4 regions of the Candidatus Thiodiazotropha sp. AKAK2 genome follow, and region 1 is predicted to be linked to each of the others. Evidence: predicted binding sites of a transcription regulator. Region 1 holds the regulator's gene; each other region holds the start of a gene.

Region 1 (4,554 bases):
GATTACATGCTGAACACAATCTCTCCCACGTGATGCGGGGGGAGTCTTCACTGGAAGATATCATTGTTACCGGACCGAAAGGCATGAAAGTCGTGCCCGGGGCGTCCGGTATGCAGCATATGGCTGAAATGTCGCGTGCTGAAAACGCCGGTTTGATCCATGCGTTCAGCGAGGTGGCCAACGATGTGGATGTGCTGCTGATCGATACGGCAGCCGGCATCTCCGATCTGGTGATCAGCTTCAGCCGGGCCGCTCAGGAGCAGATTGTGGTGGTGTGTGACGAACCGGCCTCGATCACCGATGCCTATGCGATTATCAAGTTGTTAAATCGTGAGCATGGCATCAGTCGATTTCGTATACTGGCGAATATGGTGAAGAGCGTCCAGGAGGGCAGGGACCTATACAATAAGATGTGTCGGGTCACCGATCAGTACCTTGATGTTATGCTCAGCTACATGGGGAGTATTCCTTTTGATGAGCAGCTCAGAAAGGCGGTAAAGAGCCAAAAACCGGTTGTCGAGGCTTTTCCTCGCTCCAGAGTAGCGCAGGCGTTCAAGAATTTAGCTAAAAAGGCCGATAACTGGCCTGTACCAACCGGAGTCAGTGGGGATCTGCAGTTTTTTGTCGAACGCCTGATCCAATTTTCAAGCCAATATGGGGAGTAAGACGGTGAACGGTTTAGCGACATACACCGCCGTGCAAAAACAGCAGAGCTACAATGATCTGGTTGATCAGCATGCAGGACTGGTAAAGAGGATTGCCTATCATCTGATGAATCGGCTGCCACCCAATGTTCAGTCTGATGACCTGATCCAGGCCGGTATGTTGGGCCTGCTTGAGGCGAGTAAGAATTATGATCCCACTCAGGGCGCCAGCTTCGAAACCTATGCGGGTATCCGCATTCGTGGCGCCATGCTGGATGAGATCAGACGCAGCGACTGGACACCTCGATCCGTGCATCGCAAGGCACGCATGGTGGCGGAAGCGATGCGTGAGATCGAAAACCACGAAGGCCGGGATGCCCGGGATGTTGAAGTGGCGAAGGCGCTGGATATGAGTCTGGAGGATTATCACCAGATTCTCCAGGATTCGACCGGCTGCCGGATCTTCAGTTTGGATGAACTGACCGCTGTCAGTGACGGTTTTCCGGCTACCCGGGAAGGCCCGATGGACAGTCCGTTCGATGGCCTGCAGAAGGATGCGTTCAAGAAGGCGCTGGCAGAGGCGATTGCAAGCCTGCCGGAGCGGGAGCGATTGGTAATCGCGATGTATTACGATGATGAAATGAATCTTCGTGAAATCGGCCATGTGCTGGGTGTCAGTGAATCCAGAGTCTGTCAGATACACAGTCAGGCAACTCTGCGTCTGCGTTCACGTTTGACGGACTGGCTTTCATTGGTACGTGACGAAGAGTAGTAATTGGTTGGCCTGTGTGTGCCGAGACTGGAAACCACCGGTGATATGCAGGAGGGAGTGAGCATTGGATAAAAACATGAAGATCCTGATTGTGGACGATTTCTCCACCATGAGGCGTATTATCAAAAATTTGCTACGCGATCTGGGTTTCAACAATACCCAGGAGGCAGATGACGGTCTGACGGCGCTGCCGATGCTGCAGAGCGGTAATTTCGATTTTCTGGTCTCCGACTGGAATATGCCCGGGATGACCGGCATCGATCTGTTGAAAGCCGTGCGGGCAGACGAAAAACTTGCCGGTCTGCCGGTTTTGATGGTGACCGCCGAATCAAAACGTGAGCAGATCATCGAAGCGGCTCAAGCCGGCGTCAATGGTTACGTCGTCAAACCCTTCACCGCTACGACCCTTGAAGAGAAGATCAACAAGATCTTTGAACGTGTGGGTTGAGCTTCTATCGCCTGGAGTTTATCAATATGGGGCACAATCAGGATAACCAGCAGCGGTTAGAGACGGCAAGAGCATTGGTAGCCAGCCTGGAATCGGGCGATCAAGAAGAGTCTGAAAGACTGATTGCTTCTTTAACATCCCCCGCAAGTAACGATCAGTTATTCCTCGAAGTCGGTCGCTTGACCCGTGAACTGCATGATGCAATCAACGGCTTTTTACTCGATGCAAAAATCAGTGACATGACAACGGTGGAAATACCGGATGCCAAGGAGCGACTGACCTACGTCATAACCATGACCGAGCAGTCGGCGGATCGCACCCTCACCGCAGTGGAAAAGAGCATGCCGTTGATCGAGGGAATCGAGAAGCAGTCCACTGAGCTTTCGGAGCAGTGGGAGCGACTGCGTTCCCGCATGTTGGATAAAGAAGAGTTCGTGGATTTGAGTCGCGACCTGTCTCAGTATCTGCTCAAGTCAAAGGAGGATGCGGCAGAGTTGCACAAAAACCTGTCCGATGTGCTGATGGCACAGGATTTTCAGGACCTCACCGGTCAGATTATCCGCAAGGTAATCACTCTGGTACATGATGTGGAAGAGAAGTTAGTCATGTTGGTCCGTATTACCGGCAACAAGCTTGAAGACGATTCTGGCAAGAAAGAGAAGGAAGAATTGGCTGGCCCGGCAATTCCTGGACTCGATCAAGGCGATCAAGTGACCAGTCAGGATGACGTGGATGACCTGCTCTCAAGTCTTGGATTTTAGTTATTCGAGTTCAGACCGATATATCAGTCAATAAGAATGGCAATATTCGGCAGTGTTACCGGGAGTGATAGATGAGCATCGATGTCAACGACGAAATCCTTCAGGATTTTCTGGTTGAAGCGGGTGAAATTCTCGAATTGCTCAGTGAGCAATTGGTCGATCTGGAGCAACAACCGGATGATTTTGATCTGCTCAATGCGGTATTTCGTGGTTTCCATACCATTAAAGGTGGCGCCGGATTTCTGACCATAGAACCTCTGGTCGAGGTTTGTCATCGTGCCGAGGATGTGTTCAATGTGCTGCGCCAAGGGCAGCGCAGCGTCGGCCCCGATCTGATGGATTCCGTGCTGGAGGTGCTCGACGTCGTCAATGTCATGTTCGATGAGGTCCGCCAGGGCGTCATGCCGGATCATGCCGATCCAGGCCTGATTCAGAGGCTCAATCAATACGCTGTGCCGGAAGGAGAGGAAGAGGAAGCCGAGGAGCCGCAGGAAGAGGTCGTCGAAGAGACAGTCGAAGAGGCGGAAGCGGAAGTCGCCGTCAACACTGAGGATAGCGCTGAAGCCCAGGATGAGTTGAGCGAGAATGAGTTTGAAGAGCTGCTGGATGCGATCCAGGAGCCTGAACCCAAAGCCGCGGACAGTGATGAAATCTCCGAAGATGAGTTCGAATCACTTCTGGACGAGTTACACGGAAAAGGCCAGTTCACCGGTAAGCCTGCTCAGGAGCAGGAGACACCGAAAGCGACGAAAGCCGCTTCCGATGATATCTCGGAAGATGAGTTTGAGGATATTCTCGACCAGATCCATGGCAAAGGAAAATTCGATCCTGGCAAATTGCCTGATAAACCTGCCGAGGCCAAACAAAAGCCGGCAATCCCAAAGAAATCCAGCGCCCCGGCCGGTGATGAGATCACTGAGGATGAGTTCGAGGATCTACTCGATCAGATTCATGGCCAAGGAAAATTCGATCCAAACAAGCTGAGTCAGGAGAGTGCTGACAAGCCGAAGGCTGAAGCGGCCAAAAAACCGGCTGCCAAGAAGAAAGCCGTGGCCAAGAAGAAGGCGGCGCCAGCAAAAAAGGCGAAAGCCGAGCCAGCGGCGAAACCTGCAGCCAAACCAGCCAAACCAGCCAAACCAGCCAAACCAGCCAAACCAGCCAAACCAGCCAAACCAGCCAAACCAGCCAAACCAGCCAAACCAGCGGCCAAGGGGGGCAAGCCTGCTGCTGCAAACAAGCCTCCGGCCGAGACTACCGTTCGAGTCGATACACAGCGCCTGGACGATATCATGAACATGGTGGGTGAGCTGGTGCTGGTAAGAAATCGCCTGGCAACACTGAAGGCGACCCTGAATGATGAAGAGGTCTCGAATGCGGTTGGCAATCTGGATGTTGTAACCTCCGATCTGCAGCTTGCGGTGATGAAGACCCGCATGCAACCGATCAAAAAGGTTTTCGGTCGATTTCCCAGGGTGGTGCGTGATCTGGCCCGCAGCCTGAAAAAAGAGATTGATCTCGAGATGCAGGGTGAGGATACGGATCTCGATAAGAACCTTGTCGAGGCGCTTGCCGATCCGCTGGTGCATCTGGTGCGAAATTCTGTCGATCACGGCATCGAGCAGCCGGAGGACCGGGAAGAGAAAGGCAAGCCGAGACGTGGCACCGTGGTCCTTTCGGCGGCCCAGGAAGGTGATCATATCCTGCTCTCGATCGCCGATGACGGTAAAGGCATGGATCCTGATGTGCTCCGCCAAAAAGCCGTGGAGAAGGGCATGATGGATGCCGAAGCAGCGGCCAGACTCGATGATAAAGAGTGTTTCAATCTGATCTTTGCGCCGGGATTCTCAACCAAAACCGAGATATCCGATGTCTCCGGTCGAGGCGTCGGCATGGATGTTGTGAAAACCCGAATCGCCCAGATGAACGGCT
Region 2 (4,554 bases), on a different contig from region 1:
CGATGGGGTATTGGGGCCAGCTCAGGATGGGGGATATGTGCTGTTGGGGTTGAAATCAACACCCCGGGCTCTGTTTAAAGACCATCACTGGGGGGAGGCCGATGTGGCCGAAACCACCCGGGAGGCTATGCAACAGCTGGGGTGGCGTTGGCGGGAATTGCCATTGCTCTGGGACCTCGATCGAGCCGAAGATTTGGCGCAACTCGAGACTCTGGGTATTCCACTGAACTGAATGGTGTGGAAACCTGCTGAGCCGTATCAGTTTACCGCGCGGTGACGTTTGATCTGCCAGAGCCCGGTCATAGCGATCAGCAACACAATAAGGATCAGTGCCGGCAGATCCAGGAGCGGTACTGCAATCGGGTTGGCCATCGTGGTCGCCCCCGGAATGAATGTCAGGGTGGTCGTCCAGGCGCCGCCATCGGAGGCCAGTGCCGTATAGGGAATCAGGGTTGTCAGTGTGGCAACACCATTGTTCCCAGCAATGTTCAAATCACCGGCGAAATTGGGTGTGTTGGTGAAGATCACATTGGTCCAGTCAGCTAGCGTGAAAGTCTGTGATCCGCCAGGGGTAGCGCCGCCGGTGATGGTCAGGGAACCGGAAATAATGTTGCCCAGGGGCAGCGGATTGCCATCGGCGACAACCGTGTCATCCCAGGTGAAAGAACCGTTCCCGGTTTCACCGCCGGTGCCAGTGAAGGTGAAGCTGTGCCTCAGTTCGATGGCAAAGGCATCGGATATGAACAGCAGAAGGGCGAAAAGAGAGAGCAGGCGATAGAGATTGTGTTTTGTCATCATCACTGTTCAATCACTTCAGGTGAAGCGGCCAGGCCAACCTAACTTACCCTGGTGATACCTATAAAAAACTTACCAACACAGTGCACTTTATACGCCACACCAGGCCAGTGCAATGTTTTAGGGCCTGTTAACACTAATCCAATGCGCCCTGCTGGGTCTGTTTTTGTGTCCAGCAAGGCGCATTGGATTAGTGTTAACAGGCCCTAGGCCTTTCCCAGGGATTTGGAACTGCTGGTAGGCCTGGATTCCCCCTCTGGCCCATAGGTCTTGTCGCTGTTTGCAAATCCCCTCAGAACATCCAGGGCGTGGGCAACCTGATGCTGGTTGAGCTGAACGGCTCCGCCATTGATCTCATTCTGCTTCTGGCACGCCTCAAGCCGGGATGTGAGTTGATTCCACTGCTCCTGCAGCGCTGCATTGTCAGGACATTGCTGAATAAACGCCTCTGTTCCTTTACGGTCCGGGGTGAAACCCAGGGAGCCGAGCAGCTGGTTGTGCTGTAACACGCTCTGTTCAATCTGCTGCAGTTGCTGTTGCTTTTGTCCCAGCAGCTCTTCCAGCTTTTTCGATGGTGAGGATTTCAGCAGTTCAAACTCCTGGCGCAGCAGGTTGAGTAGCTGCTGTGAAAGTTCGGCTTCTATCTGTACGATTCTGACGAAGCTCATCTGCTGTTGTGGATTGATCATGATGAGTGTGAGTAGGCCTTAGTGCAGTGAAAGTTCCATCGCCAACATTTTGTCGGCGCAGGTCTGGGGATCGATGGTAAAGCTGCCATTGGCCAGTGCCTGCTGCACGGCTTCAACTTTCTGCGCATCGACGATCGGCATATTGGCAATGCGTCCTTCGAGCTCCTGAAGTTTGCCTGCATCCCCCGTGATATTCAGGCTGTCACCTCCACCTGTGGTTGAAGCGGCGGTTGCCGCTTTGCCACCTTGGGCCTTGCCGCTGCCTTTTGCTTTGCCGCTTTTACCCGTACCTTTCAGGCTACGACTTGAAAGACTGTTGATTTGAATGGGCATCGCGATACCTCAGTTTCCCGGATCTGGACTATTCTGCCACGGGCAGGGAATATTCCAATCATGATTTCAGTTTTTTTTCACCTGATTGTTTGGATTGTATACCTCAGTCGACCATCACCAAACCCTTTGATACCACTCTGGCCTCTACCTGCTTTTTCGATTTGGTGTTCATAACGGTTATCAGATCACCAGGATTACCCTGTTTCATGGCTTTCCCCTGCATCCGTACCTGGATGCCACCGGCACCGGCCACAATGGTAACCGGATCGCCACGTTTGACCGTTTTTCTCACCACCAGCATGGATGGTGTGACCACCTGGCCCCGGCGAATGGTGCGCTTCGAAGTCTGACCGGTAACTTCTTCGACGGTCTCGAAATAGCCTCGCAGCAGGTGACTGGTATCAGAGACTTTGATTTTCAGGTCCTTGGTGGTGATCGCCTGTCCCCGGGGCAGGTCGCGAACCGCAACGACCACCGGTGCCTCAATGGAGACATTGGCAGAGATATAGATTGACCAGGGACTGGGTGTCTGACAGCGGACCCCCACGGTTGTGCGGCCCAGTTTGACCCCGCCTGGTGGACTGAACGCTTCCAGCGGCGCTTCGCAGCGGGCCAGCTTGAGGCGGTGGTCCAATGGGGTGATTTTTACACTCGCCCCTGCCGTATCCTGGACCAGTGTTGTCTCCAGGTACGCTTTGGCAGCCTTCGCGATCGCCTGGTGGGCGTGGTGTTCGCTTTCCAGTGGCTGGCCCGATAAGCTGCCGGATAGTAGCAGTCCGAGCAGCAGTGTAGAGCCAAGTGTGAAAGGGTTGATCATTCGGTTTCTCCATGCGCTTCCATTGTAATTATGCAAACAATGTGCCGAAAAGAACGATCATTGAACCTGGCCTAAAGGTCAACGCTGACAAGCCGCCATACTTATTACTGTACTTCAGCGAAAACTGCATATTTGAAGGTGGCAAACCATGGCGTCAATGTTAGACAGTGTTGACCAAAGGACAAAACTGGCCGGACAAAACCGTCTTGAACTCTTGCTGTTTCGTCTTGCGGGGCGTCAGGTTTTTGGCATTAATGTGTTCAAAGTGAAGGAGGTTGTGCAGTGTCCTCCCCTGACCGCATTGCCAAGAGCCCATGAGAATATCCGTGGTGTGGCCTCGCTGAGGGGAAATAACATCCCGGTGATGGATCTCTGTCATGCCATCGGCGGACCCAAAATGGGCAATGCCACGGACTATTTCATCATCATTACGGAATACAATCGCCGTCTGCTGGCATTTCTGGTGGGCAGTGTGGAGCGTATCGTCAACACCCACTGGGAAGACATTCTGCCGCCCCCGCAAGGGGTGGGCCGCAACAGCTATATGACAGCGGTTACCGAGATCGAGGGGACCCTGGTTGAGATCATCGATGTTGAGAAGGTATTGAGTGAAGTGCTGGGTATCGATGAAGAGATCACCAAACCGATCGATACCGAAGGGGCTGACCTGGAGGCCTACAAAGTGTTGGTGGTGGACGACTCCATGGTGGCCCGCAATCAGATCAAAAAGGTGCTCGAAGAGATTGGCCTTGAAACCATTCTGGCGAAAGATGGCAAAGATGCTCTGACGCACCTTGAAGCCTGGTCTGAAGAGGGTAAGGTGAGTGATTGGCTGGCGATGGTTATCTCGGATATCGAAATGCCGAAGATGGATGGATACTCCCTGGTGAGCGCCATTCGTGATAATCCCAAGCTTTCCGATCTGTATGTGATCCTTCACTCTTCACTGAGTGGTGTGTTTAATGAGAGTATGGTGAAAAAGGTTGGAGCAAATCAGTTCCTTGCCAAGTTCATGCCCGATGAGTTGGTTGGTACCGTAACCAAACGAATGAAAGAAATTTCATAAAAATTAAACACCTAGGCATAAAATAACAATTTCTACTATGTACAATCGACACGCGGCCATTTCGTCTGCTGACTATGATGCTTTTAAGGATTTTCTCCAGCAGGCCTGCGGTATTCTGCTGGGAAACGGCAAGGAGTATCTGGTCTCGAGTCGTTTGAACAGTGTGATGAAAGAGGCGGGCATTGCCACCCTTGGTGAACTGCTGAAGCAGATCAAATCACCCATTCACTCACGCCTGAAGGTAAAGGTCATCGACGCCATGACCACCAATGAGACCTTCTGGTTTCGAGATATCGGCCACTATATCCTGCTAAAGGAGACCATCCTACCGGATCTGAATCAACAGATGAGTGGTTCCATCCGAATCTGGTCCGCCGCCTGTTCCAGCGGCCAGGAACCCTACAACATCAGTATGATTGCGGATGAGTACCAGGCGGCGAAAGGACGGGGCCGTCAGGTTCAGATTCAAGCCACCGACATCTCCAGCAAGATCCTCGATGAAGCCCGGGCGGGGGTCTATTGCGGCCTGGCGGTTGAACGGGGGTTGACCCAGGAACAGCGGCAGCGCTTTTTCAATCCGAAAGGGGATTGCCTGGAAGTGAAGCCAGAGATCAAACGGCGGGTCAATTTCAAGCCGATGAATCTGGCCGACAGCTTCCACCCCATGGGGCGCTTTGATGTGATCTTCTGCCGTAATGTATTGATCTATTTTTCAAACGAACTGAAAAAAGACATCGTTGAACGGATGGCGGATATCCTCAACCCCGGCGGCTATCTGTTTCTTGGTTCCACCGAATCGATCAATCAGCTGACCAATCGGTTCGAGATGAAAGTTGGGCATGGCGGCATCTCCT
Region 3 (4,554 bases), 130 kb from region 1:
TTCGCTTTGGGAATATGCCTTGAACAGTGTCTTCAACGATGACGAACCAAGGCAGATCAATGGGGTTAATAATGCTGTGTCGGTTGCAGTATCCCTCAACAACCCCTACGTTTTGCGAAATGACGGTACGGTCTGGACCTGGGAGCAGGTGAGTGCCTATGACGAGACCCTGGGATACTCGGTGTTGGTCGATGAACTGACCCAGATCGATGGCCTGACCGATATTGTACAGATCGATGGCGGTTATGATCACGCCCTGGCCCTGCGTGCGGACGGCACCATCTGGGCCTGGGGTAAAAACGCCTATGGCCAACTTGGCAATGGTAGCTTCGAGAACAGTAATAGTGCGACACAGGTAGAGGGTTTAACCGGTGCCTATGACATCTCAGCCGGTTATCGGCAAAGTGCTGCTGTTCTGTCCGATGGCAGTGTCTGGACCTGGGGTCGTTGGAAAAGCAGTATCACCGACTTTGTCTCCTTTCCTGAGCAGGTAGGCGGTTTTACCAATGCGGTTCAGGTCTCCACCGGTAGAGGGTTGGGCGGCCTGGTGATGGACAGGGATGGTGATGTGGTCACCTACAATGTCAACACGGTCACTGCCATACCCAATGAGGATGACAGCGCCTTATTAAGTGTCGGTCCGGTTCTGGAGTCGCAGATCCCAACGGCCTGCAGACCGACCTACTTCATGAATGGCAAGCTGCACCTGCCTTGTGTCCACCTGGGTGGGAGTACCCTTTATGATGTAGAGCTCAGTCTGCAAGCAGAGGGTAATTTGAGGTTCGCCGTGGATGCGGCGACTGAATTCACACCCTCTACCCAGTTACAGCAGCGTAATTGTATGACCACCTTTGCCGATGGAGAGGCTGATATCACTTGTCTGGTGGCGATGGATGTCACTCTGGGTCTGGATAATCTGCTGAATGTGGTTTTAACCCACTCGCTGGATTCCGATACGACCACACTGTTAGATCTTACACAGATCACTTCCTACTGATTGCGAAGAACCCGGCGACCAAGAGTTCGCTCGCCGTCGCCGGGTCAGCATCCCGCTTTAACCTGATCCTCTGGGAATCAACTCTACCGCTCGTCAGGCGGATCCATGCCGGTCTCTCTTGTTGCAAATCGATTCATTGGCATGTTTTGAACATAGCCAGGGCATTGATCTGCAATCTCTATGATTGGCTCTTTTCTTCCGATTTTTTCCATCATTACAGCAAGATGGCGTGCTTAAGATACGGTGCAGCATGCCGTTAGAGAGCCATAGACAGTTTCCTGTCTGAGATCGTTATTTTACTTGGAGGTGGTATGCCATGATCGGCACTGGTCTTTCTATTCGGGCAAAACTGATGGCAGTAACCGGCATCACGTCAGCACTCTTTATATTTGCACTCTACTACACGCTCACCGGTACTGATCAGGTCAGTCAGCACTTCACCAGCTTCATTGAACAAGATCAAAAACGCATTGAACTGTTGCGCACCATGCAGGCTGAGGGCTCCCAGGCCGTTATCGCAGCAGCGAAAAAAGTGATGGTCCCCAGTCTGGTTCCACCAGCAAAAGTTGCGGCCAAAGCTGGAGAACAGTTCGATCAGGCGCTGCATGCCGTCAACGCACTCTATAGGGATGACCCGGCAGGGTATGCCAAGCTCAAAGAGATCTCAGAACTGTGGGCGCAATGCCTGCCGAATGCCCTGGCAGTCATCAAATATATCGACGAGGGCAGGCGTGATGAGGCAAAAGGGCTGTTCACTGCTAAGGTGCAGAAGAGCTGGGGCAATATCCGTAAACGTCTGCAACCTTTGCTTATTGCTGAAACCGAACGTACTGCGATTACCCAGCAAACCGTCAGGACGGAGGTGGCGGATATCTTTATGGCCGGTACCGGTCTTGGGGTGATGGCGCTGTTGATTGGGTTGCTGCTGAATTTTCTGATCAGCCGTAACATCATTTGCAGTATCAACCGGGTTGCTGATGGTCTGGAGTTGATCGGCGCCGGAGATGGAGATCTTACTCAGCGTCTGCCGTTGGCGGGTGGGGTTGAGCTGGAGAGGTTGGCGAGCGGTTTCAATCAGTTTGCCTCGGAAACTCAAAGCCTGGTACGCAAGGTCGCAAACTCCTCCCAACAGATGAACTCTTTTTCAGCGGAGCTGGCTGAAGTCGCGCAAGCTTCCAAAGCCACAGCTGATCAACAGGATGAAGCAATGAGACAGGTGGCAACCGCCATGACGGAGATGACAGCGACCGTGAAAAGTGTCGCAGCGAGTGCAGCGGGCGCCGCGACAGCGGCGGAAAACGCCGATGATCAGGCAAAACATGGCAGTCAGGTAGTCGATCAGACGCTGCAGGCGATCGAAACGCTATCCCAGGGTGTTGAGCAGGCGAGTAACGATATGAAAGCGCTTGAGGAGGAGACCGCCCAGGTTGGTGTTGTGGTGTCTGTCATCAAGGGGATTGCCGAGCAGACCAATCTACTGGCCTTGAATGCGGCCATCGAAGCAGCACGCGCCGGTGAAATGGGCAGAGGCTTCGCTGTGGTTGCCGATGAGGTCCGAACCCTGGCCAGCCGTACCCAATCTTCTACCCGTGAAATCAACGATATTATCGAACGCCTGCAGGAGGGTGCACGCAAAACAGCCGGTATGATGGAGGGGCGTCGTGACGATGCGGTGGAGACACTCAATCAGGCCGCTCAGGCGGGTACGGCACTGGACGAGATTACCCGGGTGGTTGCAGACATCCGGGATATGAACGTTGAGATTGCCAGTGCGGCCGAGGAGCAGGAGGTGGTGTCGCTGGAGATCGAAAGGAATACCGCGAGTGTCGGGGCGTTGTCACTACAGAACAAAAGCTCAACATCACAGACCGAAGCAACGGGTTTGGAGATGCAGACAATCTCCAACCAGATTTCACAGCTGGTGGGACGTTTTAAGATCGATTGATCCGGGACTCATTCAATACACCCCGTTACGACTGAAAAAAGCGCCTATCAAGGCGCTTTTTTTATGGCAGGCACTATACAGAAGTATGTGTATCGATTCGACTTCAGGATGCCCATCTAGCTCTAGAGATAGGGATCTCATAGTGCTGAAACCATAGCGTCAATTCTCAAGTTTCATTCAGAGTAATCAATCATTTCACCTGCCAGTAAATCCCTCTAATAATAAGTTGATAATTCCCCTATCAGGAAAGGTAAATTAGTGCTTGGATAAAGGATGATAAATTTCAAAAAAACTGAAATCCGGATTAATAACTTTTCGCAATCGTGATTGATTGTTTGCCAAAAGCTCTTTAACGAACAATACAAATAAGTAGGGGAATCCATATGGATAGAGGCGTGGGTCATTATGCTACTGGTTTTACGAAAAGGTCATTGCTTCGGTTGACCGTTTTACTCTCGGCTCTCCTGTCTGCCGTTGTTTTGGCGCAAACACCACCCCCCGCAGTTGTCCAGTCGAGTCAGAAGCCGCTGCAGCTGGTGGTTGAAAACAGGACCGGGTATGAGGTCGATGTGCTCTATCAGCAGAACGACCAATATGCATTCCACACCAGCATTCCCGATGGTCAGGATATGGTGCAGCAGGTTACCCCTGGTTTCGTCTGGTTCTTTGGCGCTGGCGGCGAAACCATTATCACCCAGTATCGGACCAACTCGGAACAGCAGCAGCGATTGTTGCTTACACCGGAGATGATCGTCTCAGCAGGATTACCCCCAGCCACTTCGGCAAGCACTGCTGCCGCTGAGCAACAGGGTTCGGTACTGCCGGCCGAGTTGCCGCCACCGAAATTCGTCAAAGGGCCTGAAGTCGAGAACGATATCCCGGTCAAACAGGCGTTCGATGAACAGGCAGCGATCGAAGAGTTGGAGCCGATCCGTGCACCCTTGGTTGAGTGGTACAACATCAGTAATGAAGCGTTTGCGATTCTGACTTCAGATACAGCCTTTCTCACCGCCACGGAATCGGGTGCACTGACTGTTTTCAAACAGCCGAAAGGCACTGCCGCTGATACAAAGTCCGGCTGGATGGCCACGGAGGTGGAAGGTAAAGAGGGTATCTATCGAATCAACAATCTCTATATGAACGACAGCTATCTCTATATCGATGAGCTGGCTACCCAGGGTTCACCAGTCAAACTGGGCCCTGAAGGTATGACTTCCCCCACCGGTGAGTGGCGTATCGACAAGGGCCAGACCTATACCTTCCTGGCCAACGTGGTGCGACCCAACCTGAAGATTGGCGTGCGTGACGGCAAAGTGGGCTTAAGCTCTCAGCCTTATAATCGAGCCGAATATATCGATGAGATCAAAGCCCACCAAGCGGGGGATGCCTTTGTCTTATACAGTGCCGAGGCATACCAGACCATCCTCGGTCTGGTGCCTGCCCTGAGTCAGATGGCGGAAAATGTGCGTATTCTCGAAGAGCAGGAAGCGAAGCGTCAGGCCGCCATCGAAGAGAAGAAACGCCAGGCGGAGGCGGCAGAAAGGGAGCGGCGCCGAATCGCGGCGATACCCCAAGTGAATCGCACACGCAGCCATGTGACCAGCAGGATGGG
Region 4 (4,554 bases), on a different contig from region 1:
CTGCTCTTTTCCTACAGTGGCACGGTGGTGGCCTCAGGAATAGCCGTTGGCATATTTGCCTGGATATATTTTTCATTTGTGATCGAAACTCCCTGGCTGATGTTCTGGGGTGTGTCACTGGTTGGAGTGAACCTTGCCAGGCTCTATCTGCTTCACCGTTTCAAACGGATTAACAAAGCTCAGGCAATTCTCAGTATCTGGCTGCGTAGGCATCTTATTCTTACATTTTTCAGCGGTCTGATCTGGGGCTTGCTGAGTCTCGCCTATGATCCGAACTGGGCAACTTCTCACCAAGTGATGCTGGTGATGCTGCTGACCGGTTTGGCAGCCTTCAGTATTACGGCTTATGCCGCAGTGCTTGAAGTCTATGTGGTGTTTCTTATTCCCTTGCTGCTTCCCCTGGAGCTGGATCTGGTTTCCAGTGGGGAAATCTTCACCTCGGTACTTGCTGTACTGCTGCTGTTGTTTGCCATCGGCATGCTGTTTGTCGCAAGACGCTTTTATACCCAGTACATTGAAAGTATCCATCTGTCGTTTGAACACCAGTTTCTACAGAAGGAGTTGTTGAATGGAACTCAGCATTTGGAAAGTATGGAGCATGCCTTAAAGAATGCTGAACAGCAGTTTGACAATGTTCTGGAGACCTCTCTGGATGGTTACTGGGAGTTGGATCTGCAGAAAGATGATCTCTATCTCTCTCCGCGTTGGAAGGCACAGTTGGGTTATAAGGATCACGAATTAAAGAGTGAACTGGATACCTGGAAAAAACTGCTGCATCCCGATGACCGAAATGTGATTTTGGAAAAGTTTGATACCTATCTGACTCACCCCAGAGGACATTGGGAAGCGGAATTCCGTTTACTCAATAAAAGTGGCGGTTACCGGGGTATTCTGGCAAGAGCGACACCGACGCTTGATGAGCAAGGTAAGTTGATTCGCCTGACCGGTGTGCATATCGATATCACAGAGCGGGTCAAAGCGGAAAACAAAATAAAGAAGCTGGCCTACTACGACAGGCTGACCAAACTGCCCAACCGTATACTGTTCAATGACAGAATCAGTCATGCAATCTCCCAATCCAAACATACCGGCCTGAAATTATGTATTCTTTTTTTGGACCTGGACCGGTTTAAAAATATCAATGACAGTTTTGGTCATCCGGCAGGTGATCATGTATTGAAAATGATTGCGGAGCGATTGAAAATGGTTGTCAGGGAGGATGACACGCTGGCGAGACTGGGTGGTGATGAGTTCGCCGTATTGGTGGAGAATGTTCACCATTCTCATCATGCGGCGCTGATGGCGGGTAAGATCAAAAGCAGTTTCGAAAAAAGTTTTGTGGTCGGTGGTCACGATTTCTATATCAGTAGCAGTATCGGTATTTCGGTCTATCCAAACGATGGGGGAGACGCGGCCAGTCTGCTGAAAAATGCTGATGCAGCTATGTATAAAGCGAAGAACATCGATCGAGGTGGTTTTCAGTTTTATACCGAAGAGTTGAGTGAAAAGGCGTTACAACACTACACCATTGATTCTGGCCTTCGTCAGGCCCTCAGCAAGCAGCAGTTTTCGGTTCTGTATCAACCCAAGATCGATCTCTCATCCGGGTCGATTAAAGGCGCTGAAGCACTGGTGCGCTGGAGGCACCCACAACTGGGAGAGATACCTCCGGAAGAATTCATACCCATAGCGGAAGAGACGGGGCAGATCAGAGGGATTGGTGAGTGGGTGTTGTTGCAGGCTTGTAACACGGCACAGGATTGGCGGTCTCAAGGTCTTGATATTGGCAGAATGGCCGTCAACCTTTCAGGCATTCAATTGCAAAGTGATGACTTTCTGGAAACCGTGAAGCGTATTCTGCTGAAAACCGGTCTGCCTACGGATCTGTTGGAGCTTGAGGTTACGGAAAACATATTGATGCGTGACAGCGAAAAGTCGATCAACTCGCTTGTCGAGCTGCAAAGCATGGGGGTCAATATCGCGATTGATGATTTCGGTACCGGCTATTCATCGTTGGCTCAACTGGCCACCCTGCCGGTTGATAAATTGAAAATTGATCGTAGTTTTGTCACCACGATTTGCCAGGATGAACAGAGTGCGGAGATCTCGAGAACCATTATTGCTCTGGGTCGTACCCTCAGCAAGGTCGTAATTGCCGAAGGGATCGAGTATTCCGATCAACAGGATTTTCTTCGCAAGGAAGGTTGTGATGAAGGTCAGGGTTTTCTGTTCTCCAAGCCAATGAACGGTAAACAGTTTATCGAATTCGCAGAGAACAACGGCCAACAGGCTAGACTGACCACCTTACAGTCGTAACTGATTTGCCAATCATGCTGTTAACGATTTGTTACGGTGTTTGGTGTCCATCGCGGCATATAAAAGAGCCTGGATTTTATTCTGCACAAAAAAATCAGCTCCTGGTACATCTGAGGAGCTGATTCTGTGGGTCCAGCTTTCGACGATACTGCTGCGTAGCTAGACTTTTACATCGATGTTATTTCCAAGGGAGGAAGATGGGTTGGCTTTCGGTGCACTCTGCTCCACAGACTGAACCATCTGCACGGCAATCTGTTCCTGCATCTCCATGACTTTTTTCTGCATGGCCACACTAGTCTCTGTTCCTGCATTAGCAACCATGCTGACTGCGGAAGTGCTGACACCGGCAATGTCCATAACTCAACTCCTGAAATTCACAGTTGGGATTCACTTTCCTGTAGCGGCCTTTATGGCCAAATCTTTAGTCTGATCAACGACTGGTGAGTTAAGCGAATCCACTAACATTCCGACTGGCTTCAGGGTGGTGAGGTTTCTGTAACTGATAGATAAATATGGTTATAATATTTGATTTGTTCGGTCGGCTGGGAACTTGTAGAGCATTGTTGAAAGCCCCCCTACTGACCCTCAAGGGGGAATTAAAAGAGTGAGTTTTGAGCGCTCCCAGCCTCCATCGAACTGACGATATTTGAAGCTTCCGGTCGCATGCGTTGGCTGTCAAACCATTGCCAGAACTCGTTCATGTTGCCGTTGTAGCCGATAAACCGGGAGACCTCATTGCCCTGCTCAAACAGCACAATGGTGGGGGTGGCGATCAGACTCTTCTGCATTTTCCAGCCAGCAGGTGGTTGTCTCGACAGGGTGCTGGCAATTTCCACCTCGGCCTGCCAGTGGTCAAGAATGTCAGCCTTGAACTGTTGGCAGTAGATGCACTCTTCCGCTTCGAAAACCACCAGCTGTTGTTGTGGATCAAGTTTTGCACCATCCAGCGTGGCGGTCGTTGATGGTCGTTGCAGATGGCTGTCCTGACTGTCCGGATAGATGACACCTGTACCACCCAGGCCACAATAACCATTAGGATTCTTGACAAGGTAATCCTGGTGGTAGGTTTCTGCCGCAGTATAGCTGGTGAGCGGGGCGATCTCAGTGGTTATCCTGCCAAACTTCTTTGCCAGCAGGGCCTGTTGGTAGATATCGCGGGTTTTAACCGCCGTGGTGGTCTGTTCATCGTTGTGGGTATAGATCGCACTACGATAGTTAGAACCCACATCGTTCCCCTGTCGGTCACCCTGGGTCGGATCATGGTTTTGCCAAAAACCGATCAATACCGCTTCCAGACTGGTTCTGTTGGTATCAAAAGTGATTTTTACCACCTCGGTATGGTTGCGCTTATCGGTCAGCCCCAGCTTACGCAGGGATTCGTGACTGAGTATTTTGCGGTAGCTTGCCTCGATTTCACCATTCGCATAACCACTCTCCACATCGACAACCCCCGGCAGAGCCGACATTCTCTTCTCCGCACCCCAGAAGCAGCCCATTCCCAGAACGATACTCTCGAGATGATCTTGCTGGCTGTTGGCCTGGGTGACTTGAAAGGGAGCCAAAACCAGCAGTGCCAGGATCAGAAGCGTATTGGAACGGTTTTTCATAACTCGGCCTGTAACGAATGTTGCTTGAGTGGAACTATCTACAGTTTAAGTGATTGAACATGCGTGAATCCTCACGTAAAGATCACGAAAATATCACCAGCTTTGCTGCTGGCATTTACGGGCTCAACAGTTGATCAAATGCCTCGGGGCAGAGAGTCTCTGCCCCGGGGCAATCGATTCAGGGTTAAGAAGACAAACGGATCAATCGGCCCCCTTCTTCAGCTTTTGTGAGGCCTTTAATGTGCTGCGGTAGAAGCGTCCGAGTGCACGATCCCTGGCCCGCTTCTGTGCGATGGTTGCACTGTTCTGCTGCTGTTCCCGCATCAGCTTCTGGTAGTTGACCAGACGTCGTTGATCCAGCTCCCCCTGTTCAATGGCTGACACAACAGCACAACCTGGCTCACCCTGGTGAGCGCAATCGCTGAAGCGGCATTGCTGTGCAAGGCTGGTGATATCGGAGAAGCTCTCCTCGATACCCTGCTCGCAATCATACAGCTGTAACTCCCTCATCCCCGGGGTATCGATCAGGATGCCTCCGGAAGGGATAAAGTGCAGCGATCGGCCGGTGGTGGTGTGGCGTCCCTTGCTGTCATCCAGCCGGATCCCCTGTGTGGCCTGATGGTTGTCACCC

What was found. The regulator FliA, encoded in region 1, starts transcription of late flagellar genes. The targets are predictions, from matches to a motif close to GCTAAAGTTNNNNNNNNNNCNGCCGATA.
Region 2: AC4IE8_RS18330 (chemotaxis protein CheV) is a predicted target of FliA. The motif match lies at 2,705-2,732, and genes of this name have one in related genera.
Region 3: AC4IE8_RS20705 (methyl-accepting chemotaxis protein) is a predicted target of FliA. The motif match lies at 1,229-1,256, and genes of this name have one in related genera.
Region 4: AC4IE8_RS03005 (putative motility protein) is a predicted target of FliA. The motif match lies at 2,715-2,742, and genes of this name have one in related genera.

What each region holds. Positions count from the first base shown of each region.
Region 1 covers NZ_JBSYOP010000038.1:260,121-264,674, reverse strand. The annotation lists gene AC4IE8_RS21255 (MinD/ParA family ATP-binding protein) at 1-665, shown strand, start outside; gene AC4IE8_RS21250 (RNA polymerase sigma factor FliA) at 670-1,416, shown strand; gene cheY (chemotaxis response regulator CheY) at 1,493-1,864, shown strand; gene AC4IE8_RS21240 (protein phosphatase CheZ) at 1,891-2,625, shown strand; gene AC4IE8_RS21235 (chemotaxis protein CheA) at 2,697-4,554, shown strand, end outside.
Region 2 covers NZ_JBSYOP010000036.1:52,337-56,890, reverse strand. The annotation lists gene AC4IE8_RS18355 (TIGR04282 family arsenosugar biosynthesis glycosyltransferase) at 1-232, shown strand, start outside; gene AC4IE8_RS18350 (hypothetical protein) at 259-798, opposite strand; gene AC4IE8_RS18345 (flagella synthesis protein FlgN) at 1,002-1,484, opposite strand; gene flgM (flagellar biosynthesis anti-sigma factor FlgM) at 1,503-1,817, opposite strand; gene flgA (flagellar basal body P-ring formation chaperone FlgA) at 1,921-2,634, opposite strand; gene AC4IE8_RS18330 (chemotaxis protein CheV) at 2,783-3,700, shown strand; gene AC4IE8_RS18325 (CheR family methyltransferase) at 3,738-4,554, shown strand, end outside.
Region 3 covers NZ_JBSYOP010000038.1:128,378-132,931, reverse strand. The annotation lists gene AC4IE8_RS20710 (RCC1 domain-containing protein) at 1-997, shown strand, start outside; gene AC4IE8_RS20705 (methyl-accepting chemotaxis protein) at 1,314-2,942, shown strand; gene AC4IE8_RS20700 (hypothetical protein) at 3,374-4,554, shown strand, end outside.
Region 4 covers NZ_JBSYOP010000010.1:36,305-40,858, reverse strand. The annotation lists gene AC4IE8_RS03010 (putative bifunctional diguanylate cyclase/phosphodiesterase) at 1-2,316, shown strand, start outside; gene AC4IE8_RS03005 (putative motility protein) at 2,476-2,673, opposite strand; gene msrA (peptide-methionine (S)-S-oxide reductase MsrA) at 2,913-3,923, opposite strand; gene rsgA (ribosome small subunit-dependent GTPase A) at 4,125-4,554, opposite strand, start outside.